DNA from 2 places in the Polyangium mundeleinium genome. Region 2 is predicted to be linked to the other one. Evidence: riboswitches for the same ligand, from Rfam matches in the RefSeq annotation. Region 2 holds a riboswitch; the other holds the start of a gene.

Region 1 (9,185 bases), 890 kb from region 2:
CCCCAACAACGTCGCGTTCGAGGGGTCGACCTCGACGACCCTCCTGGAGATGATCGTGGGGGACGATCTGTGCCGGATGCTCGGCTACACCGTCCCGGAGGATGGCGACGCCACGAAAGGGCTCATCAGGCCCTGGGGACACATCACCTCCGGCGGGACCGTGGCCAACATCGAGGCCCTCTGGTCAGCGAGGAATCTGAAGTTTTACCCGCTCTCGCTCCGTGATGCCTTGAAGGCCGAGTCCTCCCTCGCCGCGGCGCGCGACATCGAGGTGAGCACGTGCGACGGCCGGCGCGCGCGCCTCGCCTCGCTCGACGCGTGGTCGCTCTTGAACCTCAAGGTGGACGACATCCTCGCGCTGCCCGAGCGCCTCACGGAGGAGTACGGCATTTCGAGCGATACGATCACGAAGGCCATGTCGTGCTACTCGCTCCAGCACCTGGGGATGCACGAGCTCTACCGCCGCTGCGGGGCGGACCTGCCCGCTTCACCGGTGATCCTCGTCCCCGCCACCAAGCATTACTCGTTCCCCAAGGCGGCGGCGGTGCTCGGCCTGGGCTCGGCCAACGTGCTCGATGTCCCCGTCGATTGCGACGCGCGCATGAGCCTGGCCGCGCTGGAGAAGATGCTGCGGGATTGCCTCGCGCAGCGGCGGCCCGTCATCACGGTGGTGGCCGTCATCGGCAGCACCGAGGAGAGCGCCGTGGATCCGCTCAAGGGGATTCTCGAGCTGCGCCACAAGCTCCAGAAAGAGGGCCTGTCGTTCACGGTCCACGCGGACGCGGCATGGGGTGGGTATTTCGCGTCCATCCTGCGTCCCGACGAGGGGCCGCGCCCCCGAGACGAGCGCCCCGGACCGGCGGCCGAAATCGGAATGAGCGGGTACGTGACCTCGCAGTTCTCGGCCCTCGGCCGGGCCGACTCCATTACCGTGGATCCGCACAAATCGGGCTACATCCCTTATCCGGCCGGGGCGCTCTGTTACCGCAATTCGGCCATGCGCGACATGGTGACGTTCAAGGCGCCCTACATCCTCCACGGGGATGCCGAGCCGACCGTGGGGATTTACGGGCTCGAAGGCTCCAAGCCAGGCGCGGCGGTGGCGGCGGTGTACCTGAGCCACAAGGTCATTCGACCTACCCGGAGCGGATACGGGCAGATTCATCGGAAGAGCCTGTTCAATTGCAAGCGCTTCTACGCGCGGCTGCTCAGCATGGCGGACCTGGAGGATCGGTTCATCGTGGTCCCGGTCCCGCGGCTGCCCGCGGAGATCTCGGGCGCCGACGTGGAGACCGAGCGGCGCTTCATTCGTGATCGCATCGATCAACGCAGCGTCGAGGATCTCCTGTCCGACCCGGAGGCGATGGCGCTCCTGCCCGAGATCGGCCCCGATCAGAACATCCTGACCTACGCCGTGAACTTCAAGCACCCGGACGGGTCGCTGAATACGAACCTCGACCTCGCCAATCGGTTGAACAAGGCCATCTACGATCTCCTGAGCATCGATCCCGGCGACGATATCTATGGGTATCGAATGATCGTGAGCACGACGGATTTCAGCGAAGAGCACTACGGGAGCGTCTTCATCGAAGACTACAAGCGACGCCTCGGGGTCTCGTCGTCCCCCGGCACCACGGTGACGGTGCTCAGGTCCACGACGATGGAGCCATGGATCCTGGAGACGCCCGAGGGGTCGATGCTCGACGTGCTGGAGAAGGAGCTCCGCGATGCGATCTTCAAATCGCTGATGCGCGACTCGATGTTCCAGATCTTCGAGGAGATCGACGCCAACCGGGATGGCGTCCTCGACGTGGGCGAGGTGATGGCCAAATTCCGGGAGAAGGGCTATCGGGACATCGAGATCGACGAGTTCTTGCGCCTGTGCGACATCGACAGGAGTGGAACCGTGTCGATGGACGAGTTCCTCGGCGCATTCTCTCAGTTCGTGGCCAAGGGCGCGCTCACCGCCAGCAGGTGAAGCGGGCTTCCTTCGCCCTCCCCCTCGCCGCGTCGATTACATCTTGCAATACAGATCCGAGGACGCTATACGCTGCGTCCCCGTGCCGGACGTCTCCGTGCGCGGGCGACATCGACGTCTTTCGCCCCGTCGGCGACGCGGGCGATTTTGATCTTGGAGAATTGCACCATGCAACGTAGCATTGTTTTGTCCGCGCTCTGTGCGCTGCTCATTGGCACGACCGGCTGTGACGGCAACGGCGAGGGCACGGGCGGCAACGGCGGCAGCGGCGCGGAAGGCGGCGCTGGCGGAAACGGCGGCGAGGGCGGCGCCGGTGGCAACGGCGGGAACGGCGGCGAGGGCGGCGTCGGCGGTGGAATGGGCGGCAGCGGCGGAATGGGCGGCTCGCTCGAGGAGAAGGTCGCCGAGCAGCTCGAGGCCGTTCGCAACGATCATGCGGCCCTCGTGGGGTTCGTGCGAAACATGCCGAAAGGCGCCGATTTGCATAGCCACACCTCGGGCGCCGTGACGCCCGAGAGCATGATCGAGTGGGGGGCGGCCGACGGGGCCTGCTTCAACAAGAGCACGGGCTTCGCCTCCGCCGGGCCTTGCATGGGAGACGCCGTGCCCATCTCGAACGCGCTCAATGACCAGGCCCTCTACGACAGCATCCTGATGGCCTGGTCCATGGAGGGCTTCATGGGCACCCTGCTCCAGGGCCACCAGCACTTCTTCGACGCGTTCGGCAAATTCGGCGCCGTCCTCAACGAGTCCCGCGGCGACGACATGCTCGCGCAGGTCCGCTCGACGGCGGGGCACAACAACCAGGTGTACATCGAGCTGATGCAGGGCTTCGGCTCCGGCACCGTCGGCAACATCGCCGAGACCAAGGTCATGCCGGGCGACGGGTGGGATGAGCCCTACCTCTTGCAGAAGCGCACCGAAATCATCGCGGACCCCGGCTTCCAGACCGCGATCAACAATGCGAAGGCGAGCATCGCGAACTCGCTCTCCGGCTCCGACGTGCTGCTCAACTGCGGCACCGCCATGGCCGATCCCGGCTGCAACGTCGAGGTGCGTTTCATGGTCGCCGGCACCCGCACGCGAACACGCGCGTACGTCTTCGGCCAGTGGGTCTTCGCATTCGAGCTCGCGCAGGTCGTCCCCGAGCTCGTGGGCGTCAACCTCGTCTCGCCGGAGGAGGATGCGAACTCCCTCCTCTATTACAACGACGAGATGCTCGCCGTGAACGTCCTCCGCACCTTCAATGACCAGGAGCCGAACCGGAAGAAGGTCCACGTCGGCCTGCACGCGGGCGAGCTCATTCCCGAGGTCCTGCCCATGACGCAGGCAGGCCAGGCGGAGCTCACGTATCACATTCGCAATGCCGTGGACATCGCGGGGGCGGAGCGAATCGGCCACGGGGTCGACGTGCTCGGTGAGACGGCCGGCGAGGGCGCCGACGAGCTCCTCGCGACGATGGCCCAGAAGGGCGTCATGGTGGAGATCTGTTTGACATCCAATGACACGCTGCTCGGCATCGCGGGCGACAAGCACCCGCTCAGCGCGTACATGGCGAAGAACGTGCCCGTGGCGCCGTCGACCGACGACCAGGGCATCCTTCGGATCGAGATCACCGACGAGTACGTGCGCGCCGTCGAGGAGCACGGCCTCGGCTACGTCGCGCTCAAGAAGCTCGCCCGGACGAGCCTCGAGCACGCGTTCATCGAGGGCAAGAGCCTCTGGAAGACGCGCGACGACTTCACGACGCGTGTCGACGAATGCGCGGCCGACGTCCCGGGGGCGACGCTGTCCGCCGCGTGCGACGCGTTCCTCGGGGCGAACGACAAGGCGCGAATCCAGTGGCAACACGAGAGCGACACGGCTGCGTTCGAGCAATCCGTCGTGCAGCCGTGACCCCCGGGCGCGCCGAGCCGTTCTCCCGCAGGCGGACGAGGCGTCAGTCGTAACGAGCGAGGATGAAGTAACGCGCGTTCTCGTCGCCGAGCTCTTTCACGCGCTCGGCGTGCGCGGCCTCGCCGAGATCGACCTCCTCGCTCTCCGGGCTCTCGTACTGCACATACGCGACCTTCTGGCCCCACACGCCCTCCTCGTGGGGCATCTGCTCCATGTCCACGCCCCGCATGTACTTGCCGGGCCCTTCGCCGTCCTCGGTCCCGAGCACGCCGAACGCGAGCGTCGCGGCCGTGAGAGGTCCTACGCACGTGAAGTACATCGTCACGGTCGCCTCGTCCCACGCCTCGCGCGCGTCCCCTTCGAGCTTCTCGCCGATCGCCGCCCACACCTCGGCCGGCACCGCCTTCGCCTTTTCGAGCACGTGCAGCGCCACGTCGCGCGAGATCGTATCCGGCCCATACGTACCGCCGCGCCCGCCCTCGAAGCCGATGTGCACCTCCGTATAGGCGGTGTCATCCGGCGCGGGCCCCGTGTCCGTCAAGTCGCCCGAAGCCACGATCGTGACCGCATGCCCCGTCTTCTCGGCGACCGCCTGGACGTGCTGCGCGAACTCGCCGATCTGCTTGCGCGTCATGCGGCTCGCCGAGAAACGCTTGCCCGCGACGAGCACACCTTCCGTGTCCTCGTCGAAGCTCACCTCATGCGGGCTCTCGGCCTCTTCGCCGTCGCCCTCGTCGCCTTCGCCTTCGTCCTCGTCCTCGAACTCGTCCGTATCTTCGTCGCTCATTCGACTCCTCCGGGCGGCGAACGGTAGAGGAGTTCGTGGGGATTCGCACGAGGGAAATCGGGGGCGACGTACACCTTCGGGCGCCTCTTTGGCCTCGGGACCTGCGGGCTTCTCGGGCTCGACCCTTCCTGGTAGAAGGTCGGGCATGTCCACTTCCTACGAGTTGCTCTATTTCCCGCTCCGTGGCCGCGCCGAGCCCATCCGGCTCCTGTTTGCCACGGCGAACGTCGCCTTCACCAACACGCCCGTCACGAACTGGCCCGAGTTCAAGCCGAAGACGCCCCTCGGCCAGCTCCCCGTGCTCGTCGAGCGCGGCGAATCCGGCGAGCGCCAGATCGCGCAGACCATGGCCATCGTGCGTCACCTCGCGCGCGTCTTCGACCTTTCTGGCAAGGACGAGACCGAGAAGACGAACACGGACGTCGCAGCCGAGACGATCAACGACTGGCGGGGCAAGTTCGCGCCCGTGCAGTTCGCCGCGCTCATGCACACCGACCAGGCCGTGATCGACAAGTACTGGGCCGACTTGCCGGCGACGCTGCGCACCGTGGAAGGTCTGCTCGGAAGCTGTACCTGGTTCGGCGGCGGAGCGTCGCCGACCTACGCAGACGCGCTCGCGTTCGACACGCTCGACAGCCACCTCGGCACGAAGCCCGAGAGCCTCGCGGACTTCCCCAAGCTCCGCGCGCTCCACGACCGCTTCCGCGCGCTCCCGAGCGTCGCGGCCTACCTCGAAAAGCGCGCCTGATTCGTCCCCCGGGCGGCCGGCGGACGTATCCCCGCGGATGCGTCGCCGGCCCCCTCGCGCTCCGCCCGATCAGTTTTGTGGTTTCCGAGAGGTCACGATTCGCCAGTCATCGAATCGCACGCCGATCTCCGGGCCGATGCCGAAGATGATGTCGGTCAGGCTGGCCAAGCCCTGGACGCCGACATAAAGCGGCCCATAAACCTTCGCGCCCACCGCGGCCTGAACCCCGACCCGCATGTTTTCCCCGAACATGAACTGCGGGCCGAAGCGCGCGTACAGGAGGGAACCGTCGATGCGGACGGCAGGCGTGACCGCGAGGCGGAATTCTGGAAAGCCCCACGCGTCCTTGATGGGGATCATTCCCGAGACCGCGAGCTCGATGGCGAGCGACCTCCACACCCGAATCGCAGGCGCGATGTCGATCGGGACCCAGCCGCCATTGTCCAGGGAGTGAACCTCGCCATACCCGAGCGTGACCATGCTGTAGCCGACGACGGGCGTGACGCCGACGCCGATCCGGAACGGGAAGGAGATGCCAGGGGTCGGACGAGGCTCGGGGGCCGGCGTCGCAGCACGCGCCGACGCGAGAGACGTCTCCGGCGCAGGGACGGCCTCCTCTGCCGCCAAGCGCCCGGCGCCGAGCAGGACGACCGTGGACGCCGCCACCCACGCGGGAAATGTTTTTCGAGTGCACATGGTCAGAGCCTCGTCGACAGCCAGTCGATGGCGCGGTTGCTCTCCTCGATCGCGTCGATACCGTGGCCGACGCCTTCCAGGAACTCGATCGAGACGTCTTGGCCCGCCCCTTCCGCGGCAGCACGGAACCCGCGCTGCGTCTGCGGCGGGACGATCGTGTCGGCGGTCCCTTGGAGGATGAGCGACGGGATCTTTGGCCCCGTCCGCAGGTAACTCGCCGGGTTTGCATCCGCAAACTGCGCCGCGTCGTCCGCCGTGCGGGCGCCGTCCGGAAGATCGAGCCAGCGGGTCATGTACGCCCTGACCCACCACTCCTCCGACGTGTCGTACACGGCAGCGAGGTCGTTCGCGCCGTAAAACGACACGACCGCCCGCACCGCGACGCTCTCTTCGTGGGGGCACCACGTGGGCTCGAACCTGGGCTCGTTCTGCGCATACCCCGCCATCATCGCGAGGTGCCCGCCGGCCGAGCCGCCCGCCGTGGCGACGCGGCCCGTGTCGATCTTGAAGGTCTCGGCATTGGCCGAAAGCCATCGAAGCGCGCAACGCACATCTTCTATCTGCGCGGGCCAGGGGGAAAGCGCGCTGCCCTCGTCGTTGGATTCGTTCGCGAGCCGGTAATTGATCGAGACGCCCACGAAACCCCGGCTGGCTGCGTTCTCGATGGCGCCGCGGTATGTGCTCAGATCCCCGAACATCCAGCCGCCGCCGTGGATGAAGACGAGCGCGGGGAACGGGCCCGGCCCTTCCGGGACGCGGATGTCGAGCGTCAAGGGATGCTTGCCCTGGGGCGTCGGGGCTTCGGCGTACGTGATCTCTCCCTCCACAGGGGCCTGTGCGCAATGCATCAACCCCATCGCCATCAGGCCTACAGCTCCCTGCATTGCACGTGTCATGTCGACGCACCTCCTCCGTCGTGCCCTGGTGCACGCCACGGCGTCCAGGCTAGCACATCCTCGGGAGGGCCCCGCGCCGTGACCTCGGGGCCTCCCGGTCGACGGACGGCCTGAAGTTCACACGTACATTCAACGACTTGCGCATCGTCCCAACATCCCGGTTGACACCCTGCGTGATCCGACCATAGGGTGCGCCCGTGCTGGTGGTTGGGCGTCGGCCCGGCCTTCAAAAGGGAACCCGGTGAAACTCCGGGACTGCCCCGCAGCGGTAAACGAGAACGAAATTCGCCTCATGCACTGGGTCCTTCGGGTCCTGGGAAGCGGCGGAAAGTAGGAACCCGGCAATCGCCGAAGTGCTCGTGAGTCCGAAGACCTGCCCGCACCCGACACCGGGGAAACATCCGGCGTCGGTTTCGACCTGGGAGCCTCGTGGGAAGGCGGGAAGGTCCGAGCGGCGCACCCTCGTGCGCGCGTCCCGGTCTCGACCTGTCCCCTCGCGCTGGTGTTCCAGTCGTCCGCGGGGGCGAAGGTCGGTCCGAGGGCTCCAACGTTCCCAGCGCGGGCGCGCCTCGACTGGCTTCCTCTCTCGCGGGTTTCAACCCGAGCGGTCTGGTCCTGCTCGGAATCCCGAGGCCGGAGAGGAGGCAGCCTGGTGCAGAACGAAACGAGCCCGAACAACAACGGCGCGGCGCCGTTGCGGACGACCCCGCGGACGACGAGCTCGACGTCTGGCGAGACCTACACGCAAACGACCATGCGCGTGAAAAAGCGCAATGGTTCGAGCGAGCCAGTCGACGTCAACAAGATCGTACGCGCCGTGGGCCGATGCTGCATGGGGCTTTCGGACGTCGATGCCCTGCGCATCGCGACCAAGACCATCAGCGGCCTTTACGACGGCGCGACGACCCGCGAGCTCGATCAGCTCTCGATCCAGACGGCGGCCGGGCTCATCGTGGAGGAGCCGCAATACGCGCGGCTCGCGGCCCGGCTCCTCTCGACGTACATCGAGAAGGAAGTCCGCAATCAGGAGATCCATGCCTTTTCGCAGTCGATCGCCGCGGGGCATCGCCTCGGCCTCGTCAACGAACGCCTGCAAACGTTCGTCGCGGCGAATGCCCGCAAGCTGAACGACGCGCTCGTCCAGGAGCGTGATCGTGAGTTCGAGTATTTCGGCCTCCGGACGGTCTACGACCGCTACCTGCTCAAGCACCCCGCCTCGCGCCTCGTCCTCGAGACGCCGCAGCAGTTCTTCATGCGCATCGCGTGCGCCCTGTCGGAGACGGGGAAGGACGCGCTCGGGCTCTACCACCTGTTCTCGTCGCTCGAATACCTGCCGAGCTCGCCGACGCTCTTTAATGCAGGGACGCGCCACGAGCAGCTCTCGAGCTGCTTCCTCCTCGATTCCCCCGAGGATCACCTCGAGAACATCTACCGGAGTTACACCGACGTCGCGATGCTCTCGAAGTTCTCGGGCGGGATCGGGCTCGCGTACCACCGTGTCCGCTCGCGCGGCTCCCTCATCGAGAGCACGAATGGTCACTCCAATGGCATCGTGCCGTGGCTCAAGACGCTCGACGCGTCCGTCGCAGCCGTCAACCAGGGCGGCAAGCGCAAGGGCGCGTGCAGCGTCTATCTCGAACCGTGGCACGCGGACATCGAGGAGTTCCTCGAGCTGCGCGACAACACCGGCGACGAGGCGAGCCGTACGCACAACTTGAACCTCGCCAACTGGGTCCCGGATCTCTTCATGAAGCGCGTCGAGGCCGACGCGAACTGGAGCCTCTTCGACCCGAAGACCGTGCCGGACCTCCCCGATCTCTACGGCGAAGCCTTCGAGCGCCGCTACGAGGAGGTCGAACGAGCAGGCTTGGCGCTCAAGACCGTCAAGGCGCGTCACCTCTATGCGCGCATGATGCGCACGCTCGCGCAGACCGGGAACGGGTGGATGACGTTCAAGGACAAGTCGAACCGCGCCTGCAACCAGACGGCCCTCCCGGGGCGCGTCGTGCACCTCTCGAACCTCTGCACCGAGATCATCGAGGTGACCTCGAAGGACGAGGCGGCCGTCTGCAACCTCGGCTCGATCAACCTCGCGCGACACACGATCGTGGTCGACGGCCGCATCGTGGGATTCGATTTCGACAAATTGGCCCGCACCGTGAGGACCGCGGTCCGGCAGCTCGA
Region 2 (9,185 bases):
GAGGCCCCGCGCGGCGAAAAACCGTCTTCGCCAAGGGCGCCCGCCGCGCGAGGGCCCAAGCGAAAAAAAAAAGAGCCGATTCCCAAACTTGGGAATCCGGCTCCGCGGATCCGCCTAGTTTTGTCGGGGTGACTCTAAACGAACCTGGGCGGATGCGCAAGGGGGCATGGACGCCCACCGCGCACGAGCGAAAAGCCCAGGAAAATCCGCAGTGAAGCGGTCTCCGGGGCGGGCAGGCGTGACCTCGCTAGGCGAGGTTCGGCAACGATACCACGTCCACGTGCAGGACCTCGTCGAACGCCGCGATTTCTTTCATGCAGGCGTCGCTCGGCCGTCCAGAGACGCGCATCTTCGTACACGTCGCGAGCGCGCCGTCGAAGACGGTGTTCGAAATCTCCTCGATGTTGATGCCGTGACGCTTGAGCACGCTCAGCGTGTTCGCCAAGACGCCCACCTTGTCGAGCATGCGAATCACGACGACGTACCGAGCGGGCGAGGTGGCGCAGATGTTCACCACGTTCGGCACGGTCTCCTCGGTCATGAAGGCGCGAATGATGCGCGCAGTCTCCATGGCGATCGCCCGCTGCGCTTGCTCGGTCGACGCGCCGATGTGCGGCGTCCCGTACACGATGCCCCGGCCGAAAATGCGCGGCTCGATCGTGCCCGTGCCGCGATCCGGCTCGTTCGGAAACACGTCGAGGCCGACACGCAATCCCTTCTTCGCGATCACGTCCTCGAGCGCCTCGTAGTCCATCACCTCGCTGCGCGCGGTGTTCACCACGATGGCCCCGTCCGGCAGTGCTTCGAGCACCTTGCGACCCACGATGCCGCGCGTCCGGCTGTCGAGCGGGAGGTGAATCGTGAGCACGTGCGAACGTGACGCGAGCTCTTCGAGGCTACGAGCGAAGCCGACGTCGAGCCGCTGCGCTTTGTTCTGCGAGAGCGAGCGCGACCAGGCATGCGGCTCGAGGCCGAAGCCACGCGCGCGGTTCAAGACCTCGCGGCCGACGGCGCCGAGGCCCGCGACGCCGATGCGAAGGCCGTAGAGCCCCTCCGCCTGCGCATACCGGGTCTTCTCCCACTTTCCTGCGCGTAGATCGGTGGTCGCATCGACGATGCGGCGATCGAGCGCGACCACGAGGCCCATCGTCAACTCGGCGACGGCGATCGCGTTCTTGCCAGGGCAGTTCGCGACGTACACGCCACGCGCACTCGCAGCGGCGACGTCGATCGTGTTCACACCGGCGCCCGCGCGCACGATGAGGTTGAGCTGGCGGCCCGCTTCGATGGCGCGTGCCGTCACCTCGGTCGAACGGACGACGAGGATCCCGATGCCGTCGAGGGCCGCGGGCAACGTCTCCTTGGTAAGCTCCGGGCGGGAAATGATCTCGACACCCAGGATGCGGAGCTCCTCGAGCGCCTGGGTGTCCATCTTGTCGGCGATCAAGAGGCGCATGCGAGGGCGAACGGTAGCAGAAAAGGCAGCGCGGTTGTTCGTCCTCGTGGCGTCGATCGGTTTCTCGGGGTGCACCTCGGATCATCGGGTCTCGCCCTGGGGAGGCGGAGAAATGCCCCCCATCACGGCGTTCGCCGCGCCGCCCGACATCGAGGCGCAGCTCTCCACGATCGACGCGGAGACGGCGCCCCTCGGCTTACAGAAGACGTCGGAGATCCGCGCCAAGCTGCCGCGTGGGGGCGGCGCCGTGGTCGTCCGCGGATACGAAGGCGTCGACATCCTCGGAAGAAAGACCTTCGCGGTACGAGCAGCCACGGTGCACGGCGTGGTGCTGGCCGTGGGCCCACGCGACGCGGGGGAACACGCGACGGAGCTCGTCCCCGCGCTCGTCCCCGGCACGAGCGGCGGCTACGAGGACGGCGCGTTTCGCGCGCTCACGGATCTCAACGGCGATGGAACACTCGACGTGGTGCTGCGAGGGAGTGGCGGCGTGCTCGAGGTGCATCAGCTCCTCCCGACGGGATCGGCGCAGTACGAGGTCGAGATGAAGCTCGTGCCGACGGAGGTCGCTGACGTCGACGAGGACGGACACCTCGATCTCCTCGGGCGCGTGGCCGTACCGGCCGACGATCCGATCCGGCCCGCATTCCTCACCGTCGCGACGTTCGAGGCCGGGCGATACCGCGCGCGCTCGGAGGCCGCGCTCGCGTTTCACACGCGCCGCGCTGACGCGCCGCTCCGGACGCCGAAGGACAAGGACACGCCGATGGACGACGTGACGCGCGTCCGGCGCGCGCTCGAGCAGGCATGGCACGCGATCCACACAGGCCGCGAACGCACGGCCACGCTGGAGGCGCTGCAGAAGGAGCCGGTACCGGGTTCGCTGCGTGCGTCGTTCGACGCGCATGTCGCGCGGATCCGATCGGCGCAGACCACGCAGCGCTAGAAGTCGGTCGCGCGTAGCGGGACCTGAGGCATCTGGAATGCCTGCTGGAACGTGACGACGAACTGACCCGGGAACGGGCCCTCGGGGGCGAACGTGCGCGTCAAAGGAAACCCCCAGTCGAGACGCATGACGGAGCGATCGAGCTGCGGGAAGACAGCGCGGAGCCCCACGCCGACCGAGTGCTTCATGCGCATCTCCTCGAAACCGTCGAAGGCGTCGCCGGCATCGAAGAACGCGACGGGGCCGAGCTGAAAGGAGAAGATCTGGAAGGGGCGCGCGCGGTACTCGAGGTTGTACGAGAGCACGTCGGAGCCGATGTACGCGAGCGTCGTGTAGCCCCGGAGCCGCGTGTCGCCGCCGAGCACGGTGCGCCGGTTCATGTAGTTGCGGAAGCGTCGGAGGAGGCGAGCGTCGAGGACGAGGCGTCCGATGCCCGTGCGCGGGGTCTGGATCCGCACGCCGGCTTCGAGCGAGGCGTCGGCGATGCGATCCGGCTCTGCCTCGATGATCCCCTCGGCGAAGACGCGCGCGATGCCGTCGCCCATCGGCGCCGTGTAGCTCGCCGAAGCCATGGTGCCGAGGAAGTCGCGGCTCGATCCGATCCCGGCGAAGACGGGGTAGACGCGCAGGATGAGGTCGTGGCCGAGCCGAATGTCTTCCTGCAAGCCGAGCGTGTTGAAGTCGAGCACGCGCATGAAGCGCGTGGAGTAAGCGCGCACCTGGGCGAAGGGTCCGATGCGTGTGTCGCTGCGCGGCACGGCGAAGTCGACGAACTCGCGCGCAGCATCGGGCGCGTAGCGAGAGAGGTCGTCCTGGCGATAGACGCGGCGGCTCACATCGAGGCCGACGCTGTAGTCGTGTTTGTTGCGCCGGCCGAAGGATCGCGTGAGCGTGTACATGCCCGCGAGCACGTCGGCGCGGTAGCGGAAGGGGATCGCGTCGTCCTGCTCCGTGGACTTCGCGTCGAAGGTGGCGAGCTGGCCGCCGACGTAACGACGATCGATCTCGTAGCGCCACATGATCTGCGCGAGGTACGACCAGTCGGCGCGGGTGGAGTAGAGGGGCTGGCCGTAGGTGAACGCGCCGAAGGAGCCCTCGGGGTTGCCGCTCTCGCGGTTCCAGACGACGTTGCCCTCGGCTCGGAGGAGGATGCGGCTGCCGCCGACGCGTGGGATCGAGTAGCGCGCGCCGAGCGCGTACGTCTCGGGCTGGAAGTACGCCTGCACGAGCGCGGAGTGGTGCGTGCCGAAGAGGTTCTCTTCGCTCGGCTGGACGAGCAGGTACTCGAGGCGGCCGGAGGCGAAGCGGTAGCCCAGGCCGACGCGCAGGCTCCAGACGTCCTTCGTGACGACGAGGAGCCGCACGCGATCGGACTTGCTGCCGCGCACCGCGAACACGAGCACGAGTGAGAACTGCGGGATGTTGCGGAGGTTTCGGCCCGTCTCGTCGGCGAGCTCCTGCTTGTACGGTTGCCCCGGCTCGAGGAGGACCTCGCGGCGGACGATGTACTTGCGCGTCGTGGCGTGGAAGATATTGACGAAGTTCGGGACCGGATCGCGCTGCTCGATGACGTCGAGCGTGATGACGTCGATGGCCTCGATGGTCTTGCCTTCGGGCGACTCGTCGATCGTCTTGCCCTGCGCCGTGAGGACCGCCTTGATGGTCTCGCGCTCGTACGGCGAGTACGCGGGCGGCGGCGCTTCGTCGCTCTCCTCGGCCGCCCCCGCGAGGGACGAGGAGAACGACGAAACGAGCAGGGTCGCGAGGACTAGAGCGAGAGCTTGTTGTCGGCCGGCGGATACGTCGCGACGACGTTCACCTTGTAGCGGACGTACTGGTGCGGGATCGTGGGCCAGTCGGGCTTCGGCATCGCGCGCTTGACGCAGCGGAGGAGTTCCTTCGCTTTGTCGCGCTTGATGCTCGACGACTTGCCGACGAAGAGGTTCGTCTTCTTCGTGCGGAAGTCCATCTCCAGCACGAAGCTCACGGTGGTTTGCGACTTTCCGGTGGGCGCGCACGCTGTGTTCTCGCGGATGGCACGGGCGAGGCCGTCCTCGAAGAAGGTAACGTGATCGCACCGCTCCGGTGGGGTCTTCCCGGGCCCCGGGTTCTCGCAACGAATCGTGGTGAACGAGGAGAGGGTGACCGGCGGCGGGCCCGCATCGACCACGAAGACCGGCGCACTCGCGTCCGTCGTGCCGGCGTCCGTGACGGCCGCGTCGGCCGAGGGGATCGAGTCGGGCCGCGGCCCGCGCCAGAGGTACAGAGGAACGGCGACGAGAATCATCCCCGCGACGAGCGCGAAGATGATCTGCATACGCACGGGCCGCTCGCCCCCGCCGCGACCGAGATAGCGGTACGGGGAGGGCTGCGACGGCGGGCTCGACGACAGCGGGGGCCTGATCATCGTCGGCCGAAGCTCTTCACCGGGAGATCACGGGGTTAGTCGAGGAGGGTCCGGGCCGGTCGACCCGGCTCGCCCTTGACGATGGTGGCGGTGAGCTCGAGCGAGTCTGGCAGCGTGCCTTGCACCTGGGAGAGGACTTGCTCGACGACGTGGCGGGCCTCTTCGAGCGAATGGCCGACCATCGACACCACGAACTTGAGCGGCCCGGTGCGGCCGGCGACGACGGGCGTGAGGCTCAGCATGAGCATCTCCGTCAGGTCGACGACGCGCTGGGCCGCCTTGCGCAGCGCGAGCATCTCGAGGATCGTCGGCCTCTCGCTCACCTGCCGGTTCGGGCCGCGCAGCTCGTAGCGCGCGACCTGCACGTTCACCTCGGCCCACTCAGCGAAGAGCCCGTCCTCGTCGATGGCCTTCATGAGGTGGTCGCGTACGAGCAGGCCCGTGAGGCCGTCACGCTTCGCGAGGTACTGGCGCGCGCGCTTGTGCGAGGGCGACTCGGGGCCGAAGCTGACGAGCTTCAGGCGGCACTCGCCGACCTGGACCTCGCCGTTGTGCATGAAGGTGATCTGGCTCTTGCGCTCGAAGCCGAACTCCGCGTAGCTGCCATTCGTGCTGCCGAGGTCCTCGATCGTCCACGAGCCCGACTGGCAACGGAGCAACGCGTGCTGGCCGCTCACCGTGGCCTCGGGGATCACGAGGTCCTGATCGGCGCGACGGCCGAGCGTCATGATCGGTTTGTCGAGGGGCAGGATCTGCCCGACGATCTCCGGCGCGTTGGTCGCGTACGTGATGAGTAGCGACTGCGCGCCGGGCGTGAACGCGGCGGTCTGGGCGCGGCCCGGCGGAGGCCCGGGTTCGAGGCGCTCGCGCGGGAGCTGGATCGGGCTCGTCGTGAGCTGCGTCGGGTTGAAGAACCGGAGGTGACGCGCCTGGGGGCGCATCGTCGGGTCTTCGTTCATGCCGCGGAAGATCTGCTTGACCTCGTCGGTCGCCAGGCCCGCGGGCACGTCGAACATGATCTGCTGGCGCATGGGCCGCGCGCGCGGCTTGTAACCAGGCTCGGGGACGCGGCAGGTCCACATCTCCCAGAGCGTGAGCACCATGGCGTAGACGTCGTCGTCGACGCTGGCGCCGCCGTTGCGCAGGCGCTCGGGCGACATGTAGTTCGGCGTGCCGCCGTCCGGCGGCGCCCCGGGGCGGCGCGCCGAGGCGCGGGCGCGCTCCTGCGCGAAGCCGAAGTCGAGGATGACGGTGCGGCCTTCGCTCACCATCACGTTGCCCGGCTTGAGATCGCCGTGCACGAGGCCTTGCGCGTGGATCGCCGCGAGGCCGCTGCACACCTCCGCCGCGATCTTCCGGAACTCGTCGGCGGTGTAGCCGCCTTGCGCTTTTTTCTTCCGGATGTGCGTGTGGAGGGTTTGTCCGGCGATCTTCTCCATCACGAGGATGGGCCCCCATAGGCTCGGGGCGAGATCGAAGACCTTGCAAACGTTGGGGTGGGCGACCGATCGCGCGAGCAAGAGCTCTTGCCGCAGCGCCTCGTCGTCGCCGGGCATGCGCGATTCCTCGCGCACGACCTTCAGCGCGACCTCTTGCTGCGTCGATCGGTCGAATGCGAGGAAGACCTCGCCCATGCCACCCTTGCCGAGGCTTAGTCGGATTTCATAGCGGTCGTTGATGACCGTTCCGGGAGTGATCGGGGGGGGAGGAGTTCTGTTGGTCACGACGAGAAGAGGGTCAGCCGCCTCGTTGCCCAGTGGGTCGGGACGGTGCTGGTTTCCCACAAGCGTCGTCCATCTCGGGCGAGAGCGCAACGAGTCCTTTTCAACAACGAGTACCTTCCCACGCGGACAAGCGTTTTCCGGGGTTTCGGGGTCGGTCCGGGCCCACCCCGCGGTCCGGGTGGCCCGTGGCCCCTCTCGTACGTACCCCCCTCCCCTCTCCTTTGTAGCCCCCCCGTGGCCGCCTCCCCACGCTCCCGAGGCCGTCGAGTGAGCGAGCGCTCCGGTCGATGAACCTCTTCTTGACTGCACGCTCGTTCATCGCCTACGCCGCCCCGTGCGGACCCCGGGATGCAAGTCGAGGGGCCCGCCGATCTCGAGCAGTGGGCGCGCGCGTGCGCCGAGCGAAGGCTCGCCGCACGCGCGCGCCGGACAACAGGGAAGCCGGTCCCATGCCGGCGCGGCCCCCGCCACTGTAACCGGGGACGAAGGCGGAAGAGCCACTGCGCGGAGAGCGCCTCGTCGGTGCGAGCCGAGGAGACGCGAACGCGTGGGAAGGTCCGCCCGAGGACGATCCGGGAGCCAGGAAACCTGCTGCGTCGAGGCCCGATCGCGGTCTCCGGGGTGGAGCATGCGGCGGGGGGGCCCTCGCGTCCGTGTCTCTCCGTCCATGCCCACGCCGGCGCCGCTCTTCGGCGGGATCGTTCGATCCCGCCCACGAGACCCGAGGGCGCGGGTGTGTCGCCCATGCGGAGACGAACATGAACGACGAATCGAAACGCTGGCAGAGCTCGCGGCTCGCGCTCGCCCTCGCGCTCGGCGCGAGCTTGATGATGGTCGCGTGCGGCGACGACGGCAACGGCAGCGGCGGCAACGGTGGCAACGGTGGCAGCGGCGGCGCGGGTGGGAACGGCGGCGCGGGTGGTGGTGGTGGCAGCGCGTGCCTCGACCCTTCGACGTACGCGGATCTTTTCACCGTGAAGGACGCAGGGTTCTGCGTCGTCGGGTTGTACGAGTCCGACGCGGTCGTCGGCGCGCCCTCGACGTGGGGGCGCCACGGCGGCCCGGTCGCGGTGAGCCCCGCGCCCGCGCCCGGCTCCGTGACGATCGAGCGCCTCACGCCGCCCGGCGGAGCGACGGGCAAGCTCACGATCACGACGAGCGACGTCGACACGAAGATCCCGGCGATGACGTTCCTTGGAGCTCAAGCGATCGATCTGCCGTTCTTCGACTGGACGGTCGTCTCGTACACGGCCTCCGATCTCACGGGCGAGATCGTCCTGCTCGACGGCACGACCGTCGCAGCGCGTTACCCGGTAAACGGGTTCTACGCGGGCGTCGGCGTGGGCGATGGGACGCTCGGGCGGCTGCTCTACACGGGGATCTCGCCCGTGAACGACGCCGCGACGAAGACGAACGCGCTCTACGCGGCGGACGCCTGCGGCACGGCAGCGTCGATGCCCCGGCTCGTGCCCGACGGCGACATGACGTGCGCCGCGCCGCTCGCGGTCGACACATTCGGCGTCGCGTCCGGCCCCATCGCCGCGGATCACGCGGGCAACGTTTTCGTGATCATGTCGGAGGCGAACGGCGATCAAGACGCGCGCGGGTACGCGGCGGAGAAGGTCGCGCGGGGCACGGGGCCCGCTGCCGGCGCGTCGCTCTTCACGCTGCCGGGATACGCGGGCAGCCTCGCTGCGATCGCGCCCGGCTCGGGTGACACCGGCGTGCTCGCGTTCCAGCCCGTCGATGGCACGACGTTCGACGCGCTCGACGTCGTCGCGCAGCGCTACCGTGTGGAGAACGGCGCCGTCGTCGCCGAGGGCACGCCCGGCGTGTTCCTCTCAGCGGCCACGCCCGGCGCGTCGCTCCCCTTCTTCACGGACGACCAGGATCGGCTGTGGGTGGCCGGGCAACGCGGCATGGACACCACGGTCCTCGCCGTCGTGGCCCGCGTTCCCTGATCCCCTGCGAATCCCGCGCAATGTGGTAGCCCGGGAGACCATGCGGCCGAACGCCGGCCGGGTGGTCTCTCGGCATCCGCACGTCGGGGGATGTATCTCCGCGACAGGGCGTGATAATCGAGGCATGACGGGGTGCCCCTATGGGAGGCGTCATGAACTTCCTCGAGCCCGACAGCGATCGCGTCGTCCGCGTGAGCACCGACGCCTTCCTCGAGGGAAGGCTACGCCCGGACGTGGCCGGTGATCGTGTCTTCGAGACGAAGAACAGCCGATATCGCATGGTCTCGGGCAAGCTCGTGGCCGCAACGTCGTCGCAGCTCGTGGGCTCGGAGCTCGTTGGGTGGCTCGTCGACGAGGAGTCCGACAAGGCGCGTGTCCTGCCGCGATGGTCGCCCGGCGCGCGCGCAGTCCTGCTCGTCAAGCGCCTCGGCCGGCACATCGTGGTCACCTCCGCGACGCTCATGATGGAGGTCGACGGCGTGCTCGTGGAGGGCTCGGATACGCGTCCGCTGGCCTCGGGCAAGGTGAGCACGCCTGCGATGCTCGCCGTGACTCCGCCTTCCGTGCAGGTTCCGGTGATCCCCAAGGCTGCGCCTATGCCGCGCGGGGTCGGGATGGAAATCACCATCCCCGACGCCGTCATGGCGGACGCGCCGCCCTCGGCGCCGCGGGCGCCCATCAACCCCTCGAC

What was found. A riboswitch is a leader RNA that binds a small molecule or an ion and turns the genes downstream of it on or off. The one in region 2 is predicted to bind cobalamin.
Region 1: linked by a shared signal. The riboswitch ahead of POL67_RS23945 (ribonucleoside-diphosphate reductase subunit alpha) and the one ahead of POL67_RS20550 (hypothetical protein) in region 2 are both predicted to bind cobalamin.

Annotation. Positions count from the first base shown of each region.
Region 1 is NZ_JAQNDO010000001.1:6,029,728-6,038,912, reverse strand. Features, by position in the region: gene POL67_RS23975 (pyridoxal-dependent decarboxylase) at 1-1,978, shown strand, start outside; gene POL67_RS23970 (amidohydrolase family protein) at 2,147-3,874, shown strand; gene POL67_RS23965 (hypothetical protein) at 3,918-4,661, opposite strand; gene POL67_RS23960 (glutathione S-transferase family protein) at 4,807-5,409, shown strand; gene POL67_RS23955 (hypothetical protein) at 5,479-6,105, opposite strand; gene POL67_RS23950 (alpha/beta hydrolase) at 6,108-7,001, opposite strand; cobalamin riboswitch at 7,186-7,396, shown strand; gene POL67_RS23945 (ribonucleoside-diphosphate reductase subunit alpha) at 7,654-9,185, shown strand, end outside.
Region 2 is NZ_JAQNDO010000001.1:5,141,086-5,150,270, reverse strand. Features, by position in the region: gene POL67_RS20570 (phosphoglycerate dehydrogenase) at 248-1,456, opposite strand; gene POL67_RS20565 (FG-GAP repeat domain-containing protein) at 1,569-2,402, shown strand; gene POL67_RS54260 (BamA/TamA family outer membrane protein) at 2,399-4,159, opposite strand; gene POL67_RS20560 (hypothetical protein) at 4,171-4,809, opposite strand; gene POL67_RS20555 (FHA domain-containing serine/threonine-protein kinase) at 4,845-6,533, opposite strand; cobalamin riboswitch at 6,968-7,123, shown strand; gene POL67_RS20550 (hypothetical protein) at 7,292-8,494, shown strand; gene POL67_RS20545 (hypothetical protein) at 8,647-9,185, shown strand, end outside.